Regions from separate parts of the Clostridium chauvoei genome, predicted to be linked through region 2. Evidence: predicted binding sites of a transcription regulator. Region 2 holds the regulator's gene; the other holds the start of a gene.

Region 1 (3,445 bases), 960 kb from region 2:
TTTAAGCTCTGCTATATCCTTTTCTAAAGCTTTTAACTTCTTTTTAGAACCTTCATCACTTTCTCTAGTCAACGCTTCTTTTTCTATTTCTAATTGGAATTGTCTTCTTCTTATTTTATCTAATTCAGTAGGAAGAGAATCTATTTCTGTTCTAATCATAGCTCCAGCTTCATCTATTAAATCTATTGCCTTATCTGGTAAATATCTATCTTGTATATATCTATCAGAAAGCTTAGCTGCTGCTACTATTGCAGAATCGTGAATTCTAATTCCATGGTGAATTTCAAATCTTTCTTTTAATCCTCTTAATATAGAAATCGCATCTTGCACTGTTGGTTCTTCAACTATTACAGGTTGAAATCTTCTTTCTAAAGCTTTATCTTTTTCAATATATTGTCTGTATTCATCAAAAGTAGTTGCACCTATGCAATGTAACTCACCTCTTGCAAGTAATGGCTTAATTAAATTACCTGCATCCATAGCACCTTCTGTTTTTCCAGCTCCTACAATAGTATGAATTTCATCTATAAATAAAATTATTCTTCCTTCACTACTTTGAACTTCTTTTAATACAGCCTTTAATCTTTCTTCAAATTCACCTCTATATTTAGCTCCTGCAACTAATGCTCCCATATCTAATGAAAATATTACTCTATTTTTTAAACCTTCTGGTACATCTCCTCTTACTATTCTTTCTGCTAACCCCTCAACAATTGCTGTTTTACCAACTCCAGGCTCTCCAATAAGAACTGGATTGTTTTTAGTTCTTCTTGAAAGAATTCTAATTGCTCTTCGTATCTCCTCATCTCTTCCTATTACAGGATCTAATTTATGCTTTTTAGCTAAATCAGTAAGATTTGTTCCATACTTTCCTAACGCATCATAAGTACCTTCTGGGTCTTGTGTTTCTACTCTTTGATTTCCTCTTACTTCTGCTAGTACACTCATAAAATTATCTTTATTAATATTAAATTTATCTAACAACTTCTTAGTTGGACCATTTTTATCAACTTCAATTATTGCAAGCATAACATGTTCTACACTTATATAAGAATCTTCAAATCTTTTTGATATCTCTTCAGCCTTTACTAAAACTTCTTCTATTTGTCTTGTTGCATAAACCCCTGAAGAATTAGCCCCTTCACCTAGCACTTTAGGCATATTATCTAAATTCTTATTTATTTCATTTTTTAATGCTTTAACTTGTATTCCCATCTTTGTTAGAATGTTTGGAATTAATCCATCTTCTTGTTCAACTAGAGCTGAAAATAAATGAATTACCTCCACTTGTTGATGGTTATATTTTACTGCTGTTAAACTAGCATCATTTAGTGCTTGTTGTACTCTTAAAGTCATTTTTTCAATATTCATCTCTCTAGTTCCTCCTATCTCTTACCTTATTATTTTTTACTATATTTAAATATTAATACAAAAGTCAAAGAAAGTCAAAGTAAATTTAGTCTTTTTTTGTTTTTAATATTTACCAATTTTTCAATTTGTCCTCGTTAGGTTATAATAGTACTATTAATAAACTTTTAACAAAAATATAAATCCGTTATATGTTTATTTAAATTTATTATTTTTAGAAGGTGATGATTTTTTGAGAAGAGAATATATAAATTATCCTTCGGATTTACCTGTAAAAATTACTTATACAAGTATAAAGGAATATCCTATTCACTGGCATAACTCTATAGAAATTTTATATGTTCTTAAAGGAAGTCTTAAAGTTAATATAGATACTGACTCTTTTGAGATTTTAGAAAAAGAATTGGAAATAATAAATGTAGAAGAAGCTCATAGAATTCATAGTGATGAAGATAATAGAGTTCTTGTATTTCATATCGATCCTTACTTTTTTGAAAAGTATTATAAAGATATAAACAATATTTTCTTTTACACAAATACTAGTGATGATAATGCTCAAGATGGCGAAGAGTATGATGATTTTAGAATTTTTCTATCTCGAATTCTTTGTGAAACTGTTCAAAAAACAGAAGATTATGATGAAGTTGTTGAAGCGACTTTAGTTGATTTACTTTATCATTTAATTAACAACTTTCACTATCTAACTTATGAAAAAGAAGAATTAAAGGAAAAGGCTGATCAATTAGCTAGATATCATAGAATATCTAAATATATATTTAATAATTATGATAGTAATATTACACTTCAGGATATAGCTAAAAAAGAGTTTTTAAGTCCACACTATCTATCTCATGAAATTAAATATGCTACTGGCTATAGTTTTACTGATTTAGTTAATTTAACTCGTGTTGAAGAATCTGTTAAGTTATTATTAGATACCGATCTTAGTATTTCCGATATTTCTGATGAAGTTGGATTTTCTCATGTAAGATATTTAAATAAAAACTTTAAAATTTACTATAATTGCACTCCTCTTCAATATAGGAAGAAGAATAAATTAACTGAAGAAGAATTTGAAAAACAAAAAATCACAGAAATTTTCCCTTTATCTGAAGCTCTAGATTATATCTCCTATGACTTAGAAGATTATGACCGTTTTAATTATGAAAATAAGTTGTGGAAAATTCATATAAATATGGATGATACTTTAAAGGAATTTAATAAAGAATATAAAGAAATAATAAATCTTGGAGACTCTTTTGATTTATTAATCGAAGATAATAAGGACATTTTAGAAGAAATCCAAGAAGAAGTTCATTTTAATTATGGTAGAATTGAAAATTTATTCAATAGCGATATGGGGGTATTCCCCAATTCTGAATTTTATAATTGGAATAAAGCTAAAAGCGTTATAGAATTTTTAGATTATATAGGTTTAAAACCACTTATAGTCTTAGATAACATTTTATTTGATACCCAGAAATATATTCATATACTTAATAGTTTTTTTGAGTATTTTTCTGAAATCGAATATATTGATATAGTGGATTTTAAGTTTCAATTTTCCTCTGAAATTAATGAAGAAATAAAGGAACAATTAACACTTTTACTAAAAGATGAATATAACTTAGATGTTATTGAAACTTCCTTTAGTTCTTATGATAACAATCGTAATAGAATTTATGATACAGCATTTATGCTTCCTTATATAATTCATAATATAATATTTAAAGGTAATTCATTAGATAAATTAAGAGCCTTTGATGTATTAGAAAAAGAAACTAGCTTAACTAATGAAGTATTTATAGGCGCTCCTGGTATAGTTAATGATATGGGAATAAGAAAACCTTCTTATTATGCATACTATCTCCTTAGTAAACTTGGAGATGAAATTGTAGCTCTAGATAACGGTTATATTGTTACAAAAAAAGAAGATGAATATTGTATCCTTTTATATTCCCATAATGATGATTTAGATTCTTTAGCTGACTATAATGATTTATATAAAAAGAGAGGAAAAGGTAAGGTATATAAAAAGAAATTTTCCTTAAATATAGTAAATATAAAACATTCTTCT
Region 2 (3,445 bases):
TCTATAGACGAATCAGATATTAAACTTGAAATAGAATTACCAGAAGATAAAAATTTAATTAAAAATCTTATAAAGGACAATTAGGAGGAATAGAAGTGAAATCTTCATTAAAAGTTTATAATCTTAATACACAAAATGATATTATAGCTATAAGAGAAGCTATAAGCAGTAATGAAGGAATAATTGCCTGTGAAGTTAGCGTATCTAAAAAAGAAGTTAGTATTGTATATGATGATAGAGTTGTAAAGCTAGATAACATAATAAATTCTTTAGAAAATTCAGGATATGATGTAGAGTAAAGGATAAAAGGACTGGTAAATCCTATAAGGATATACTTTTTAACCCTTTTAAAATTGAAATCATTGTGCTAAAATAAAGAAGAAATAAATTTCATATTAATTAGGAGGTGCTAATTATGGCATTCGTAATTCAAGATTCATGTGTAAACTGTGGTGCATGCGCTGCAGAATGTCCAGTTAATGCTATAAGCCAAGGAGATACTCAATTCGTTATAGATGCAGATACTTGCATAGATTGCGGAAACTGTGCAAATGTTTGTCCAGTTGGAGCTCCAGTTCAAGAGTAATGTACATGAGAAGAACCGTCTTTTATATGACGGTTCTTTTATTTTGTAAATAAATATCATTCAAGTAATAGAACTGTATTACTGTTTTTAAAATCTAAAGAGTTAGTTTGAATAGAAGTACTATTACATTTTTTTACACATTTCATATGAGATAAGAATTTATGCGGACCATCTAAGTAAGCATAATCATATAAATTTCTATAGTACATAGGAATTATATACTTTGAATTAATAGATGTGGCTAACTTAGCAGCATCTATACCATTTAAAGAAAAATGACCTCCTATAGGAATAAATAAAAAATCTAAATTTTGCAATTTAGAAACAAAATTAATATTTAGGGTATGCCCAAGAGTACCTAAATGACAAAGTCTAAAGCCATCTATTTCAAAAATATAAATTATATTTTCACCTCTTTTAGCCCCCATTATATTATCTTTAAAGGAACTATAACTATTTAAAGATAAATATTCATTACAAAAAGAAGAAATGCTATTTATTATAGTACATTCTTTCTGAATGTAGGGCTCGATATTTTGATATATATCTGGACTATTTAAAGTAATTATATCAACTTTAAAATCATATTTTTTAATACTGGCACCTATTTGCATAGGATCTATTAATATTCTTTTGCCAATTGAATTTTTTATAATAAAGGTGGTACCACCAAACCATTGAATTTCCATAGTAAGCTCCTTTCTTAAAGTTAATATTATTAGTGTTTGAAAAATATGTTTAAATAATTCCAAAAGATTAATTATTTTAGGGTAATTTAGTAAAAGTGGATTATATTAATATATATTGATTGCAATGATACCAAATGGACATAATAAAGGTATTAATATATAATTAAAGTCAAAGAAAGTCAAAATTAAATTAGGTTTAAAAAGGTGAAAAGATGGCAAGAATTTCAGATACAATAGAAAAATTTATAAAGAATATGATAAATGAGCAAGAAGAGAATCAAGTGTTAATTCAAAGAAACGAATTAGCAGATAAATTTTGTTGTGCACCTTCCCAAATAAACTATGTATTAACTACTAGATTTACTTATGAAAAAGGGTATTTAATCGAAAGTAGAAGAGGCGGAGGAGGTTATATTGTTATTACAAAAGTAACTTATGACAATAAAGAACGTAGATTAGATATAATAAACAATTCTATAGGTAGTAGTATCACATATAATGGTGCAATTTCAATATTAGATCACTTAAGAGAATCAAGATCCATTACGGATAATGAATATGAAATAATGAAAATATCATTAAATGACAGAACATTAACATCTGTATTAGATAAAAATAGAGTAAGAGCAGATATATTAAAAGGAATGATAACGGTAATTTTATCATAAATTCTAGATATAAATGTGTTTACTTTATGAGGGGTTAAAAAATATAAAATTAGGGTATGGAGGTATATATATGATTTTTGGGAGGTTTACGGAAAGGGCACATATAGTGTTAGTAGAAGCTCAAAAAGAATCACACTATTTTAAACATGGTTATATAGGAACAGAGCATATTCTTGTTGGGTTACTCAAAGAGGGTGGATATGCAAGAGAAATTTTATACTCTGCAGGAATAACAGTAGAAAAGGTAAAAAAGGTAATAGAAGATTATTTAGGGTTTGGTGATGATGATATCTCTGTAGGAGAGATGCTATTAACTCCTAGAGCAAAAAGATTATTTGATGATAGCTTAATAAAAGCTAGAAATTTTAACCATAATGCAATAAGTCCAGAACATATACTGTTAGCTTTAATAGAAGATGTAGAGAGTGTTGCACATACTACATTATCTAATTATAAAGTTGAATTTAAAGATTTAGAGCAAAAGTTAAATAAGTATCTATTAGGAAGTGATATTATAGATGAAAGTTTAACTGAAAAAATGGACACTAAACCTAAAAAGAAATCAGTTAAAACTCCAATGTTAAATCAATATGGGATAGACTTAACATTAATGGCTAAAGAGTCAAAATTAGATCCTGTGATAGGGAGAGATAACGAAAATCAAAGAGTTTTAGAAATCTTATGTAGAAGAATAAAAAATAATCCATGTTTAATAGGTGAGCCAGGGGTTGGTAAAACAGCTGTAGTTGAAGGGTTAGCACAAAGAATAGTTAATGGAAATATTCCAGAAATATTAAAAAATAAATCATTGATATCTTTAGATTTAACATCCATGATAGCAGGGGCTAAATATAGAGGAGAATTTGAGGATAGACTTAAAAAGGTAATGGAAGAAATAAAAAGTAGAGAAGATGTAATTATATTTATAGATGAGATTCATACCATAGTAGGAGCAGGTGGAGCAGAAGGAGCTATTGATGCAGCAAATATACTTAAACCAGCATTAGCAAGGGGCGAAATAAAATGTATAGGAGCAACAACAATAGAAGAATATAGAAAATATATAGAAAAAGATTCAGCATTAGAAAGAAGATTTCAACCTGTAAATATAGGAGAACCTTCAAAAAATGAAACTTTAGAAATATTAAAAGGACTTAAAGATAAATACGAAGCGCATCATAGGGTAGAAATTACAGAAGAAGCAATAGAGGCAGCTGTTAAGCTTTCAGATAGATATATAACAGATAGATTTATGCCTGATAAAGCAATTGATTTAATTGATGAAGCAGCAGCTAAAGTAAGAATAGAAAATTTAATAGCACCACCAAGTATAAAAGATATAGAACTTAAAATAGAAGATATAGAAAGAGAAAAAGAAGAAGCAATAAGAGGTCAAGATTTTGAGAAGGCTGCAAGCTTAAGAGATAAAGAAAATGAACTTAAACAAGAGTGTATAACCTTAAGAGATGATTGGAAACATCAAAATTACAACAATAAGTATG

What was found. The regulator CtsR, encoded in region 2, represses protease genes until heat stress. The targets are predictions, from matches to a motif close to AAGGTCAANNAAGGTCAAAT.
Region 1: clpB (ATP-dependent chaperone ClpB) is a predicted target of CtsR. The motif match lies at 1,432-1,451, and genes of this name have one in related genera.

Annotation. Positions count from the first base shown of each region.
Region 1 covers NZ_CP018624.1:498,478-501,922, reverse strand. Annotated here, with positions in the region: gene clpB (ATP-dependent chaperone ClpB) at 1-1,371, opposite strand, end outside; gene BTM21_RS02275 (helix-turn-helix domain-containing protein) at 1,601-3,445, shown strand, end outside.
Region 2 covers NZ_CP018624.1:2,413,678-2,417,122, reverse strand. Annotated here, with positions in the region: gene BTM21_RS11395 (PSP1 domain-containing protein) at 1-84, shown strand, start outside; gene BTM21_RS11390 (heavy-metal-associated domain-containing protein) at 96-299, shown strand; gene BTM21_RS11385 (DUF362 domain-containing protein) at 416-586, shown strand; gene BTM21_RS11380 (MBL fold metallo-hydrolase) at 643-1,275, opposite strand; gene BTM21_RS11375 (CtsR family transcriptional regulator) at 1,488-1,943, shown strand; gene BTM21_RS11370 (ATP-dependent Clp protease ATP-binding subunit) at 2,014-3,445, shown strand, end outside.